DNA from 2 places in the Sphingomonas sp. M1A8_2b genome. Region 2 is predicted to be linked to the other one. Evidence: riboswitches for the same ligand, from Rfam matches in the RefSeq annotation. Region 2 holds a riboswitch; the other holds the start of a gene.

Region 1 (7,739 bases), 110 kb from region 2:
ACGCGTGACGATCGCCTGCCCGATCACGCCGCGGATCGCCAATTTCGATGACCTTGAACCGCTTAGGCTGGAGCCTGGCGTGGCGCTGGTCATGGTGCCGCCGGGGACGCCGATCCCGGACGCCGACATGATCGTGCTCGCAGGGTCGAAGGCGACGATACCCGACCTCGCCTTCATCCGAGCGCAGGGCTGGGATATCGACATCCGTGCGCATCATCGCCGCGGCAAGCCGGTGCTCGGGCTTTGCGGCGGCTATCAGATGCTCGGCCGCAGCATCGCCGATCCGGGCGGCATCGAGGGCCCGGCTGGGAGCGTCGACGGTCTTGCATTGATCGATGTCGACACAGTCCTGACCGGGCGAAAGACGCTTGAACGGGTGCATGGTCGCGCACGAGGCGCTCCCTTTGAGGGTTACGAGATGCACATGGGCGTCACGACCGGCGGCGCGACCGGTCGCCCCGTCGGGCATCGCGCCGACGGCAGCCCCGAGGGCGCGACCAGCGCGGACGGCCTCGTGTCGGGAAGCTATATACACGGCCTGCTGGCGCTCGCCGAGCAGCGCGCCTCGTGGCTCGCCCGCCTCGGAATCGACGCGATCGGTCCCGATCATGCCGTGTCGATCGATGCTGCGCTCGATGCGATCGCGGCAACGCTTGAGCGGCATGTCGACCTCGACGCCCTGCTCGCCCTATCGCAGCGCAGCGGCTCCCGCGCATATCGCGAGTAACAGCCCGGTCTCGACGAGTTCGATCCCCGCCCCGTGCGCGTCGCCGGTGATGCCGCCGATCTTGCGCTTCAGCCACGCAGCGAATCCGAAGATCAGGATCGGCGCGGCGATCAGCGCGGGTACGAAGACGCTCGCCAAGAGCAACAGCAGTCCCCAGCCCACCAGATCGCGGCCCCTAACCGCTTGCGATACCGCTTCGCCGAGCCCTCCGGGGCGGAGCGGCGGCAGCAGCCGCGCCCATAGCAGGGGCCCGGCCCGCGCGACGCCGGGAACGAGGATGAGCGGCCCCCACGCCCCGACACCGATCGCGTGGAGCGTGACGAGCTTGGCGAGGATCTGTCCGACGATCGCGACGACACCGAAGCTGCCGATATGCGGGTCGGCCATGACCTGAAGCAACCGCGTCCGATCGCCGTGCGCCGCGCCCAGGCCATCGGCCAGATCGCCAAGACCGTCGAGATGCAATGCCCCCGTCACCGCGATCCATACCAGCAGCGCAGCACACGCACCGATCCAGGGATCGATCAGCGACCCGGTCCAGCCGGCGCCCGCGATCAGCGTGCCGATCGCCAGACCGACCAGCGGATACAGCCGGATCGCCGTCGCGAAATCGTCGGGTGCGGCCGCGACGTGCGGCATCGGCAGCCGTGTGAGGAATCCGAACGCGACGATCAGCCGCCTCAAGTCGCGAGTCCGACGATCTGAACGAAGGGCGGCGCGGCCAGCTCGCCACTCGGCCACACGCGCAGCGATAGCAGCGCTGCATAGGGCAGGTCGAACGCCCAGATCTGGCGCCGGTCGAACCCGCACAGCGCCGCAAGCGCCGCCCGGATCGCGCCGCCATGCGTCACGACCAGCGTCGAGCTGCCCGACAGATCGGCCAGCGCGGCGGCGACGCGCTCTTGCAACGCGGACCAGCCCTCGCCGCCCGGCGGCGGCGCCGCGTCCGGATCGTCGTAGAACTGTGCCAACGCCACAGGATCGATCGACGACGGCGCCTGACCGTCCCAATCGCCGAAATCCAGCTCACGCCAACGAGGGTCCTGCCCGACCGTAAGCCCAAGCGGCGCCGAGATTGCGCTCGCGCAGTCCCGCGCGCGGACGAGATCGGACGAGACGATATGGTTGACTTCCAGCCCCGACGCCTGCGCCAGACACGCGGCAATCCCGGCTTTGGTAACCGGATCGTCGGTCCGGCCGAGCAGCCGCCCCTCCCTTTCGGGTGCGCCATGCCGCATTAGAAACAGCATGTACGGCGTCGTCATGCCTCCGAAACGCCCGCTTCCGCAAACGTCGCCATGCCGTCGTGAACGGCCAGGGCAGCGCGGACGAGCAGGGTCGCGACCGCCGCGCCGCTGCCTTCGCCGAGACGCATGCCGAGCGACAGCAACGGATCGAGCCCTAATGCATCGAGCAGGCGGGTATGGCCGGGCTCGATGGAGCGATGTCCTGCCAGGCAATGCGCGACGATGTCGGGATAGGCCGCAGCAAGCGGCGCGACCGCCGCACTGCAGATGAAGCCGTCGAGCATGACCGGCACGCCTCGTAAACGGGCCGCGACCACCGCACCCGCAATCGCTGCCAACTCACGCCCGCCGAGACGTTGGAGGATCTCGAATGGCGTCGTCAGCGATTTACGGTGCAGCGCGATGCCTGCGTCGATCGCCGCGATCTTTCGCGCGACGCCGCTCGCGTCGACGCCTGTTCCCGGGCCGACCCAGTCCGCTGGGGCTGCGTCGAAACTGGCAGCGCACAGAGCGGCCGCGACGGTCGAATTGCCGATCCCCATCTCGCCGAGGATCAGCAGGTCGATGCCTTCGGGGACGGCCGCCGCGCCGATGTTGATCGCGGCTAGGCACTCCGCTTCGGACATTGCGGGTGCCGTTGTGAAATCTGCGGTTGGCCGGTCGAGGTCGATCGCGACGACCGCGAGGTCGATCGCCGCCGCCGCGCACAGCGCGTTGACCGCGCCGCCGCCCTGCTCGAAGTTCGCCACCATCTGTGCGGTGACCGCCGCCGGGAACGCGCTGACCCCCCGCCCGACGACGCCGTGGTTCCCCGCGAAGACGATCCCCGAAACGCGGTCGAGCCGGGGCCGCGCATGGCCCTGCCATCCGGCCATGAAGATCGCGATATCCTCCAGCCTACCAAGCGAACCCCGCGGCTTGGTGAGGCTGTCCTGACGCGCGGTCGCGGCGGCACGTGCCGCCTCGTCCGGTTGGGGTAGCGCGGCGAGCGCCGCTAGAAACGCCGATGGCGACGCGAACGCGGTCATTCGACGATGAACCCGGCGGGTGGGGTGCGGGTGATGAAATGTCCCTTCACCCCCTGCGGCCATTGCTTGAACGGCACCTGCCCGAACGCGCTCTCGCCGTACAGCCGCGCATAGTCGAGGATCGCGCGCGCGGCGTCTTCGCTGGGCTCGAACCGGCCGAGGACATAGCCGACCTTAGCCGGGGCACGCAGATGGATCGTGCAGAAATCCTGGCACGCGAACAGGCACGGCATCTCCTGCACCGCGACGTCGGCATAGGCCGGATCGCTCGCCTGCACGGTCTTCAACGCCTGGACGAGCCGCGCGCCGCCGCGCTGGCCCTCGTCGTCGTCACGTGCGTCGGTGGAATGGCGGCAGGTGTTGCACGCGACGACCGCGACGCCATCGGCAACGGGCTTCAACATGCGAGCGCTCGGGCGCAAACGAGCGGAAAATGAAATACAATCGGCATAGGACCCCCTTCGGACAGTCGATCCCGCACCGCGCGAAGGGCGAAAGGCGCACGCCTCCAGCCTCCGCGCGACGCGAAGCGATGTCGTCGCGCGGGGTGTTACCCGTCCGTTCGGCGCACCCTGGCCGGACGAAAGACGACCGCGACGGGCAGGTCTCCTGGCTCGCGGGTCAGCGCCGTCCGCGCCGCCTTCTCGGGAAAACCCAATGGCATGTGGCACGATGGCTCGCCGCGTACAGTTGCAGGGGCAGCCGGGTGTTTCCCGTTCCCATTTTCATTTCCGTAGGCGTTGCCGCCTCCGGAAAACCTGTCGCGGGTCGAGCGATACGCGGGAGGCTTGGGGGACGCAAGACGGCGGTGCGCCGTTGGGCGTTCTCACCAGCAGTTCCGTCAACCCCGCGTCATCCTGACGAAAGTCAGGACCCAGGGTAACAGGCGGCAACCTTCGTGGCTCTAGGTCCTGCCTTTCGTCAGGATGACGGGGCGTTGGTGGTCCGCCTCGTCACGACTCAATCGCCGCCTGACTTGCCTAGAACTCCACGCCCGCCTGCGCCTTTACGCCCGACCGGAACGGATGCTTCACCTGCGTCATCTCCGTCACCAGATCCGCCATCTCGATCAGCGCATCCGGCGCGTTCCGCCCGGTCACCACGACATGCGTCATCTCGGGCTTAGCCGCCAACGCCGCGAGCACTTCGTCGACCGGCAGATACTCATACCGCAGCACGATGTTCAGCTCGTCCGCCACCACCATCGCATAGGACGGATCGGCGATCATCCGCTTGACCTCGTCCCACGCCTCGCGCGCCACCGCGATGTCGCGCGCGCGGTCCTGCGTATCCCAGGTGAATCCCTCCCCCATCGGCTTGAACTCGCACAGGTCGGGGAACGCGTCGAAGATCGCCTTCTCGCCGGTCGCCATCGCGCCCTTCACGAACTGCACCACGCCGACTTTCCGCCCATGCCCGATCATTCGCACCGCCATGCCGAACGCCGCGGTCGACTTGCCCTTGCCCTTGCCGGTGTGGACGATGATCAAGCCCTTCTCGATCGTCTTGCTCGCGACGATCCGGTCGTGGACCTCCTTGCGCTTGGCGCTCTTGGCATTCTGCTCGTCGTCGGTCCGCATGATCATGTCCTCTCCCGCTCCCGATGGCGGATCGCGCTGCGCGGCGCTAGAGCGGGCGGCATGCTCCGCATTACCGACCTCAAGCTCCCGCTCAACCACGCCGACGAAGCGCTCCCCGCCGCGATCCGCGACCGGCTGCGCGTCACCCCGCGTGACCTGATCCGCTACACCATCGCCAGACGCGCGCACGATGCGCGCGACAAGATGGACATCCAACTCGTCTATTCGGTCGACGTCACGCTGAAGAACGAGGACACGGTCCTCACGCGCTTCCGCAAGGATCGCCACGTCCAGCGTACTCCGGACACCGGCTATCGTTTCGTCACGAAGGCCGGCCCGAGCTACACCGGCACCCGCCCGGTCGTCGTCGGCGCAGGACCCTGCGGCCTGTTCGCCGGCTTGATCCTCGCGCAGATGGGGTTCCGCCCAATCATCCTCGACCGCGGCAAAGTCGTCCGCGAGCGTACCAAGGACACCTGGGGGCTCTGGCGCAAGAGCGTCCTCAACCCCGAATCCAACGTCCAGTTTGGCGAGGGCGGCGCCGGGACCTTTTCCGACGGCAAGCTCTGGAGCCAGATCAAGGACCCGCGCCATCTCGGGCGCAAAGTCCTTACCGAGTTCGTTAAAGCCGGCGCGCCGCCCGAAATTCTGACCGAGGCACACCCGCATATCGGCACCTTCCGCCTCGTCACGATGGTCGAGAGCATGCGCGAGACGATCGAAGCGCTCGGCGGCGAGTACCGCTTCTCGACCCGCGTCGACGGTCTCGACATTGTCGAGGAGGCCGGCAGCCGCCAACTCCGCGGCCTCCACCTCAGCAATGGCGACTATCTCGAAGCCAACCACGTCGTCTTTGCGGTCGGCCACAGCGCGCGCGACACGTTCGAGATGCTCCATGCCAAGGGTGTCCACGTCGAAGCAAAGCCGTTCTCGATCGGCGTCCGCATCGAGCATCCGCAGTCGTGGATCGACGAAGCACGGTTCGGCCCGTGCGCGGGCCATCCCGATCTCGGCGCGGCGGCGTACAGCCTGTCGCATCACTGCAAGAACGAGCGGACCGTCTACAGCTTCTGCATGTGCCCGGGCGGCACGGTCGTCGCCGCGACCTCCGAGGAAGGTCGCGTCGCAACCAACGGCATGAGCCAATATTCGCGCAACGAACGCAACGCGAACTCCGGCATCGTCATCGGCATCGACCCCGAGCGCGACTATCCCGGCCACCCGCTCGCGGGGATCGCACTGCAACGCCATTGGGAATCGCGGGCCTATGTCGCCGGCGGCTCGAACTACAAGGCACCTGCGCAACGCATCGGCGATCTGCTCGCGGGGCGACCATCGACCGCGCTGGGCTCGGTGATCCCGTCGTATAAGCCGGGCGTCCACATGACGGACCTTTCCGAATGCCTCCCCGAGTTCGCGATCACCGCGTTGCGCGAAGCGCTGCCCGCATTCGGTCGTGAGATTCCTGGTTACGATCATCCGGACGCGGTGTTGACGGGAGTGGAGACGCGTACGTCGTCGCCGGTTCGGATCACGCGCGGCGACAATTTCGTGAGCCTCAACACCGCAGGGCTTTTCCCTGCGGGCGAAGGTGCCGGCTATGCGGGGGGCATCCTGTCCGCGGCGGTGGACGGCATCAAGGTGGCGGAAGCGGTCGCGCTGAGCATGGTAGGCGCAAACCCCGAACACACCGCATCGACCAGTCTAGCGAACTCCAACCACCCCGGCGAAGGCCGGGCCCCTATTGGGGGACGGCATTAAACTTTGAAACTTTGGGCGGTCTGCCCTTATAAAACCCGTCCAATTGGGCCCCGGCCTCCGCCGGGGTGGTACGGTTAACAGCCCGACAACAGTGTTCGTACTTCACTCCTTCGCCCGATCAGGCCGCACCTTGATCAACCATGCCTTTGGAAACCCGGTCGGCTTCGCCACCCCGTTCAGGCGGCGCGCACTGATTAGCGCCACGCGCTTCAGGATCATCTGATCCTTGAACGCATCCATTCCACCGCCAGTCGGCTTGGCGAGAATCCGCTTCACCACGTCCATCCCCGCAATCACATGCCCGAACGCCGCATAGCCGGGATAGCCCGCGCGCGCGTCCATCGCCGGTGCCGGGCCGACGGTGATGAAGAAATTGCCCCCCGCCGAGGCCGGGTTCATGCCCCTCGCCATCGAGATCGTCCCGTCAAGATGCTTGATCCCGGTCTGCGCGGTCGTCTCGAGCGGAAATGGCGGCAGAATGCGCCGCGCATCGGTACGGATCCCCGCCTGGATGAAGCCTGTCTTCGGCGAGGACTTCTGCCGGCTCGCGCGGTAGAAATCGGTCCCGTCGAAGCGTCCGTCATCGACATATTCGAGGAAGTTCTGCGTCGTCTTGGGCGCATGCCGTGTATCGAGCGCTAGCAGGATCGGCCCCTCCGACGTGACGAGGCGGACCCGAACGATCCCCGGCTGGGCGGTCGGCGTGGCACGCGACGCAGGTTGCGCCCAGACCGGAGTCATGAGGCTCAACACCCCCGCCAACCCTATGAGAAAACGGCGCATGTCGGTCATTCCTATAGCGACTGATCGGGGCCCGCTAACCGCCAGGCGATGCCGACGCAACATCGGCAGGCTTGGCGCACGCTGTCCGACGGCACCCGGCTCTTGAATTTACCCGCCGACCCAGCCAATTCCCGGCCGTCGTTACCCATAAGAGAGCCGTAACAGCCCATGACCAACGAAACCGTCCAAGCCGCTGAGATGCAGCCCGCGGAAACTCACGCGTTCGAAGCCGATGTCTCGCGGTTGCTGCACATGATGGTGCATTCGGTCTATTCCGATAAGACCGTGTTCCTGCGCGAGCTGATCTCGAACGCGGCCGATGCGTGCGAGAAGCTGCGCTACGAGGCGTTGAGCGCGCCCGATCTGCTCGGGGACGAAGCCCGTACGCAGATCGCGATCACGCTCGATCCCGACGCGAAGACGCTGACGATCGAGGACAACGGCATCGGCATGACCGCAGACGACATGGCCGAAGCGCTCGGCACGATCGCGCGGTCGGGCACCAAGGCGTTCATGGACCGGATCGCCGCATCTTCCGGCTCGGAGGGCGCGCAGCTGATCGGCCAGTTCGGTGTCGGCTTCTATTCGGCGTTCATGGTCGCATCGAAGGTCG
Region 2 (7,739 bases):
AGCCGGTCGGCGCGGACGCTCATCAGGTCCTGCGCGCCCGGGCCCAGACCGACGCCGTGGATCGTCCCGATCGTCATTCGGCATAGCTCGCGAGCGCGTTGATCGCCGCGACCGTGATCGCGCTCCCGCCCATCCGCCCCTCGACGACGACGCACGGCACCGGCTGTTCGGCCCAAAGCGCCGCCTTCGATTCGACCGCGCCGACGAAGCCGACCGGGCAGCCGATGATCGCGGCAGGTCGCGGACAGTGCGGATCTTCGAGCATATTGAGCAGGTGGAACAAGGCGGTCGGCGCGTTGCCGATCGCGACCAGTGCGCCAGCCAGATGCGGACGCCACAGTTCGAGCGCCGCAGCCGACCGGGTATTGCCCATCTCGCGCGCGAGATCGAGCGTTTCGGCAGCGTGCAGGGTGCAGATCACCGGGTTGTCGGCGGGCAGGCGCGCACGCGTGACTCCTTCGGTGACCATGCGCGCGTCGCACAGGATCGGCGCGCCGCGGAGCAGTGCGGCCCGGGCTTGCGCGGCGAAGCCCGGCGAGAAACGGATATGCTGGGCAAGCCCGACCAGACCCGACGCATGGATCATGCGGACCGCGACGGGTTCTTCCTCGGTTGAGAACCGCGTCAGGTCCGCCTCGGCGCGGATCGTCGCGAAGGATCGACGATAGATCGCGGCGCCGTCGGTCTCGTAACTATGGGGCATCAGGCGGCTCCGAAATGGGCGAGGACGGCAGGGGCGTCGAGACCTGCGAGGACAGGGGACTCGCCGGCGCGTGCAACGAAGCCGAGATCGAACCGGCCGTCCCTTCCGGTTAGGACGACATCGGCGGGCACGGACCGCGCGCATCCCTTGGCACAGCCGGAGACGTGGAGCCGGCCGGCGATATGCGGCGCGAGACGGACGGCGAGGTCGCGCGTTGCCACGCTCGCCTGCGGGCAGGCCGGAGCGCCAACGCAGGCGTCGACGTTGAGGAGTGTCGGGTCGCCTTCACCGAACACCATGCCCGGTGCCCCGCCCTCAATGAGGATGGTACGCCATGGCGTCACGCGGATCGCGGTGGCGCCGCTCTGGTGAATGAACCGGTTCAGCGCGGCCGCGTCGATCCGCCCGAACGGGAGGCCGTGCGCGGTGCCGACGGGATGAGCGGGCCTTTCGGACGCTGTCCTGGGGCGCACATTTGCAGTCATGGGCAGAACGGCATCGTGTCGAGCCATTCGCCCTGAGGATACCCCCCCGGTGTCGACGAACCGGTGCGCCAACGCGATCAGCGCGTCGACCTCGCCGCCCTGGTCTACGCGCCACCCTGCTTCGCGACCATCGGCGCGGAGAATCAGGTCACCGTCGATACCGCGTTCTATCCGGAAGTCGGCAGCGTCGGCGTGCAATACGCACATATCACCGGCATCGATTGCGAAGCCGACCTTGCCGGGCAGATCCGGCAGTTCGGCCAGCCGCTGCATCAGTTCGGTTGCGATCCGGTGCGTGTCGTCGCCGTCGCGCCAGTCGGGCGCGACGAGGATCACGCAGCGGCTTTCGATCGCAGGATCGGGATCGACGAGGCCGAGCACGCAAAGCCGTTCGACCAGCGCCTGCCAGTCGACCACACCGCGGATCTGGAGGTTCGCGCGATTGGTGGCGTCGATCTGGCCTTTGCCATAGGACAGCGCCGCGTCGCACAGGCCGAGCACCTGCTCGTGCGTCAATCGCCCGAGCCGTGGGCGGACGCGTATCAGCAATCCGTCGCCCGCCGCCATCGGTCGCCACGCGGTCGGGCACCAACCGCGGATCACGCGCCCGCCTCGAGCTGCGCGAGGATCGAGTTGCGACGCGTCGGCCACAGTCCGGAGGCGTGGAGCGCGGCGAAGCGCGCTTCGAGGGCCGCCAACGCCTGCGGGTTGGCCTGCGCCATGAAGGTGCGGACGTCGTCGCGGGCCAGCGTCGCGTCGTAATAGAGATCGATGGACTGCGCCGAGACGGCATCCGCGAGATGCGCGAAGGCGCCGAGGTGGTCGAGCGTCGCAGCAAGTTCTGCGGCACCGCGGAAGCCGTGCCGCATCATCCCCGCGACCCTGTCCGGATGCGCCGCGCGCGCGTGCACGACGCGGGCGATTTCCTCCCGCAACGACCGTGCGCGCGGTCGTTCGGGATCGGTTGCGTCGAGATGATAGAGCGCGGCGACCCCGCCCGAGAGTGCCTTTGCCGCAGCAAAGCCGGCTTCGTGGCACGCATAATCGGCGGCCAACAGCAGATCGGTTTCGGGAAGGTCCTGAATATGAACAAAGCTGTCGGCGGCGGCGACGCGGCGGCGGATCCCTGCGGAGTCGACGCGGTCGCCGTCGTCGAGCGCATAGGTCGACGCCGCAAGCCATGCCTCGCCAGCGGCAACGCGCGCTTCGGGCGTGTAGGTTTCCGCCGCATCGTCCATGCCGATGCCGTAGCGTCCGGGGGCAGGACCGTAGACCCTCGGGCTCGGAGCCGTTGTGACGAAGGGGTTCAGGTCTGACGGTTCGTCGCGGCCGGCGATCGCACGGACGGCCTGACCGAACATCGTGCACAGGCTGGGGAAGGCGTCGCGGAACAACCCCGAGACGCGCAACGTCACGTCGATCCGCGGACGGTCGAGGCGCATCAGCGGCAGGATTTCGACGCCGGTGACGCGCTGCGACGCCAGGTCCCACACCGGTTCGGCGCCGAGCAGGTGGAGCGCCATCGCGAACTCCTCGCCCGCGGTGCGCATCGTCGCCGAGCCCCACAGATCCACGACTAGCCCCTTTGGATAATCGCCCTGATCCTGGAGATGGCGGCGGATCAGTTCCTCGGCGAGCAGCACGCCTTGCGTATGTGCGGACCGTGACGGCACCGCGCGCGGATCGGTGGTGTAGAGATTGCGACCGGTCGGCAGGACGTCGGATCGGCCGCGCCAAGGCGACCCCGAGGGGCCGGACGGTACGCGCCGTCCATCGAGCGCGGCCAGCAAGCCGTCGCGTTCGGCCTCGCCGTACCGTCCGCGCCCGAAGACGTGGAGGCCGTCGCCGAACCGGCTGTCCTTGACGTCGCAGACGAACGTGTCGATCCGCGTGACGACGTCCGACGCGGAGGCGGCCTGGGTGAGCCCTAACGTGTCCTCGAGACCGAGCGCGTTCGCCTCGTCGCGGATGTCGGCCTGTAAGCGCGTCCGCCGCGCGGGATCGAGCCCGTCCGCGTTGGAGAACTCGTCGAGCAGGGCCTCGAGCCGATCCAGTCCGATGCCGCCTTTCGTGGGTGTCATCGGTGGCGGGACGTGGCCGAGCGTGACCGCCCCGATCCGCCGTTTCGCCTGTGCCGCCTCGCCGGGGTCGTTGACGATGAACGGATAAATCACCGGCATCGGGCCGGTCAGCGCCTCGGGCCAGCAGGCATTCGAAAGCGCCACTGCTTTGCCGGGCAGCCATTCGAGCGTGCCATGCGCGCCGACATGGATAAGAGCGTCGGTGCCGCGCGATCGCAACCACAGATAGAACGCCACATAGCCATGACGCGGACAGCGCGAGAGGTCGTGATATTCCTCGGTCCGGACGGCGGATCGCCCCCGTTCGGGTTGGAGCGCCACCAATGCGGTTCCGACGGACAGCGCCGCGAAATGGAAAGCACCGGTCTGGACGGCGGGGTCGTCTTCCGGTTCGCCCCAAACTGCGAATAGCTCGGTGCGCAGCGAGGCGGGCAGGGTCGCCAGCGCAACACGATAAGCTTCGAGCGGCCAATTGATCTGCTGCGATCCGAGTGCGGTTGCGAGGTCGGTCGTCGAGCCGATCGCGTACCCGGCGTGCTTCAAATCCTCGAGGATCGCGTCGACCGAAGCGATCGCGTCGAGGCCGACCGCATGCGCCATCTGGTGCGCCTTGCCGGGGTAGGTAGACAAGATGATCGCGAGCTGGCGCTGCGGGGCGGGCTTGGCCGCGAGCGCGATCCAGCCGTCGATCCGCGCCACGATCGCGCCGATGCGGTCGGGATCGGCGCGGTGTTCGCGGCGGGCATATTGCAGGTCGGGATCGTGCGGCGCGGCTTCCTTGAAGCTCGCGACCCCCGCGAAGATCCGCCCGTCCACTTCGGGCAGGACCACGTGCATCGCCAGGTCGGCGGGCGACAGGCCACGCGGCGCATCGAGCCACGCCGCACGGCCGGACGTCGCCAGCGCCACCTGGAAGACCGGGACGTCCGCACCGTCGAGCGGCGTCGTGTCGTCGCCGCCTCGGCCCGAAAACGCGGTCGCGTTGACGATCGCGACCGGCGCCAGCGCGATCACCCAGCGGCGCAACCAGCCGCTCGCCTCGGCGTCCTTTAGCGACGGCACGAACACCCCCAGGACGTCGTACCCGCGCAGGGTGAAGGCGGCATGCAACGCGGCGATCGGATCGAGGTCCGCTGCCGCCAGATAGGATCGATAGAAGATCACCAAGATGCGCGGCCGTGACGTGGCGAGCACGAAAGCTGCCGGACAGGCGGTACGGGTATCCGGCTGCCATGCGCCGACCGCGGCGAGTTCGCCCGACGATTGCTGCGGTTGGGCGTTCAGCCCCGAGGTCAACGCGAACTGCGCCAGGGCCTCGCGAGCCGCGTCGGCACCACCGACGTCGCACAGCGTCGACAGCCGGCGCAACACCGCCTTCGGAACGGTGGACGCAGCGTCCAGTCGCCGGTCGTAGCGGCCGTCGGCGGGCAGGACCGCCAGCGCGATCCCCCGTCGTCGGGCCAGCGCTTCGACCTGTTGGAGACCGTAGGACCAATAGGCCGTGCCGCCGATCAGCCGGATCAGTATCGCCTTCGCGCCCGCCAATGTGCGCTCGAGATAGGTGTCGACCGATAGCGGATGCGTGAGGTCGGCGAGGTTCGCGAGCCGCAGGGACGGCATCGCATCACCCGCCGCTACCGCCGTCCGCCAGCCGGCGCTGAACGCCGCGAGATCGCTGTCGGAAAACGAGAGCACGACCAGGTCGGCGGCGCTCTGCCCCAGATCCTGGGGCACAGCGCTTTCGTCCAGTCCGTGGCTCTCGCGAAATACGACGTGCATGGCTGATTAGGCGTCCAGCGCGGCCCTGATTGCCTTAGGATCGAGCCGGCCCTGCTCGGCGATGACGACCAACCGCGTCCGGCGCGCCTCGTCGGTGCGCCACGGCCGATCGTAATGCGCACGGACGCGGGCGCCGACCGCCTGCACGAGCAACCGCATCGGTTTGCCGGCGACCGCGGCATAGCCCTTCACGCGGAGGATCTCGCCGCCCGCCGCCAGCGTCTCGATCCGCGTCGTCAGCGCCGTCGCGTCGTCGACACTATCCCATTCGACGACGATGCTGTCGAAATCGTCGTGTTCGTGATCGTCCTCGCCGTCGTGATGCGAGGGACGGCTGGCGATGTCGTCTTCGGCCGCCGCCCCGAGCCCGAGCACGATGCGGGGATCGACGATGCCGTCGACCAGTTCGACGATCGGCAGAGGCCGTACGGTCTCGGCGGCGATCACCGCGCGGGCCGCGGCGATGCCGTCCGCGCCGGCGAGGTCGCATTTGGTCAGCAGGATCAGATCGGCACAGGCGAGCTGGTCCTCGAACACCTCGGATAAGGGGGTTTCATGATCGATGCTCGGATCGGCGGCGCGCTGCGCGTCGATCGCGGCGAGATCGGGCGCGAACCGGCCTGCGGCGACGGCTTCGGCATCCGCGAGCGCGATGACCCCGTCGACGGTGATCCGCGACCGGATCGCAGGCCAGTCGAACGCTTTCAGCAGCGGCTTGGGCAGCGCGAGCCCCGACGTCTCGATCAGGATGTGGTCGGGTCGCGGATCGAGCGCGAGCAGCGTCTCGACGGTCGGGATGAAATCGTCCGCGACGGTGCAACAGATGCAGCCATTGGCGAGCTCGACGACGTTCTCCGCCGGACAATCGGGGATCGCGCAGCCCTTGAGGATGTCGCCGTCGACGCCCAGCGTGCCGAATTCGTTGACGATCACCGCCAGGCGACGTCCGCCGGCGTTGCGGATCAGATGGCTGATCAGCGTGGTCTTGCCGGCGCCGAGAAAGCCGGTGACGATGGTAACGGGGATCTTCGATAGATCGGGCATATCAGTCTCCTCGCGCCGTGCGACGACGGGCGGGAGCTGCATGATCACCGGCGCGCGACGATGGACGGGCGCGAATACCCATACCACGCACCGATGCAGCCCCAGCCGCATAGGTTCGTCGCTCAGACGGAGAACCGTGCCGCGGCCATCCCCTGGACCAAGGCAAGAGCGACCCATCGCCGGCAGGTCTCCTGGCTCACGGGTCGTCGCTCGAATACGCGGCCTTCCCAGCGTGCGCGACAGGCGCAGCGTCCAGTGGCTGTATCCCGCTTGGCGCAGGATACGTGGCATTCTCGCTCACCGCTTACAGTTGCAGGGACAGCCGCGGATTTGGGGACGAACCCCGCACCGCATTCCCATTCAAGCCTCTCGCGAGGCACCGGCGCGATCAACGAGGTCCGGCTCAGCCGGTCCTCGCCAGTCGCTTAGCGCAAGCCCGCAGGATTGCCAATTCGGGATCGCAGCCAAACTTCGTCCGTGCGCTTCAGGACGGTGCAGCGCACCGCATCCCCGCGATCGGATCGGCGCGATCTTTTCGCGCGATCGCGGACAGGACGCGGTCGCGGCCGGCCTGTTTGGCCCGCAGCAGCGCGGCGTCGGCGGACTGGACTATCGACGACCAGTCGGTGTGCAGCGGTGCGCAGGCCAGCCCGATCGACGTTGTGATGGGGCCCAGATCCTGGCCGTCGTAGCGCACGCGCAATGCGCCGATCCGCCGCCTGACCTCTTCCGCCCGCTCCGCTGCAGCCTCCGGATCCGTGTCGGGCAGGAGCATCAGAAACTCCTCGCCGCCAAACCGGAAGACAAGATCGGTGCCGCGCACGGCGTCCTTGAGCAGCGCGCCGACCGCGCGTAGCACCGCATCGCCGGCATCGTGGCCGTGCTCGTCGTTGAAGCGCTTGAAATGGTCGATGTCGATCATCGCGCAGCATAGTGGCGCGCCGGTCCGCTCGGCCTTGGCGATCGCGCGCGCGAGGACCTCGTCGAGGTGTCGCCGGTTGGACAGCTTCGTCAGCGGGTCGGCCATCGCCAGCGACCGAAGCGCGTCGCGCAGGCGCAGGTTGTCCAGCGCAAGTCCGATATTTTCGGCGAGCATCTGGAGATAGACATCGCTCAGCCCGTCCTCCGCGAAGCCTGTGCGGCGTTCGAAGTAGAGTAGCCCCAGCATGCCGTGCTGCCCGCTGAGGGGAAGGCACAGGCTTTGCGGTACGTCGTGGCCGCCCCGACGCCCATCGAGGTGATCGCACGGGACGTCGAACACCGCACCCGACGGTCTATGGGGTGCGCCGCGGCGGATACCCCAGCACGCCAGTGGCGAAAATTCGGCGGATGAATGGACCGGGTCGAGCCACGAACAGGCTTCGACCAGCACATTGCTGACCGGGTCGAGGAGATACAGCCGCCCGGCGAGTTGCGGCGCCAGTTCGGGGACAAAACGGCCGACGACATTCTGAAGCTCCAGGATCGAGTCGCAGCCCTGCATGCGCTGCGTCATCCGCGACAGCAGGTCCCGCACGCCGCGGTCGGCATCGCGCTCCTGTTCGAGACGCTGCCGCTCGATGCCGTTCTCGCGGAATACGCGCAGCGCCTGCGCCATGTCGCCAATCTCGTCGACCTGTTCGTACGGTGGAGGCTCTGCGGCGTAAT

The links. Region 2 has a riboswitch for cobalamin ahead of cobW (cobalamin biosynthesis protein CobW). Riboswitches for the same ligand answer to the same signal wherever they lie in the genome.
Region 1: it holds a riboswitch for cobalamin, as region 2 does, so the genes downstream of both, ACLBWL_RS11510 (DUF1636 domain-containing protein) here and cobW (cobalamin biosynthesis protein CobW) in region 2, are expected to answer to the same signal.

The regions. Positions count from the first base shown of each region.
Region 1 covers NZ_JBKFAH010000002.1:739,924-747,662, reverse strand. Annotated here, with positions in the region: gene ACLBWL_RS11530 (cobyric acid synthase) at 1-727, shown strand, start outside; gene cobS (adenosylcobinamide-GDP ribazoletransferase) at 689-1,411, opposite strand; gene ACLBWL_RS11520 (histidine phosphatase family protein) at 1,408-1,992, opposite strand; gene cobT (nicotinate-nucleotide--dimethylbenzimidazole phosphoribosyltransferase) at 1,989-3,002, opposite strand; gene ACLBWL_RS11510 (DUF1636 domain-containing protein) at 2,999-3,406, opposite strand; cobalamin riboswitch at 3,585-3,779, opposite strand; gene cobO (cob(I)yrinic acid a,c-diamide adenosyltransferase) at 3,983-4,588, opposite strand; gene ACLBWL_RS11500 (NAD(P)/FAD-dependent oxidoreductase) at 4,643-6,343, shown strand; gene ACLBWL_RS11495 (peptidylprolyl isomerase) at 6,446-7,126, opposite strand; gene htpG (molecular chaperone HtpG) at 7,295-7,739, shown strand, end outside.
Region 2 covers NZ_JBKFAH010000002.1:628,509-636,247, forward strand. Annotated here, with positions in the region: gene cobI (precorrin-2 C(20)-methyltransferase) at 1-77, opposite strand, end outside; gene ACLBWL_RS11065 (precorrin-8X methylmutase) at 74-703, opposite strand; gene ACLBWL_RS11070 (cobalamin biosynthesis protein CobG) at 703-1,791, opposite strand; gene cobN (cobaltochelatase subunit CobN) at 1,788-5,048, opposite strand; gene cobW (cobalamin biosynthesis protein CobW) at 5,055-6,092, opposite strand; cobalamin riboswitch at 6,257-6,491, opposite strand; gene ACLBWL_RS11085 (diguanylate cyclase) at 6,577-7,739, opposite strand, start outside.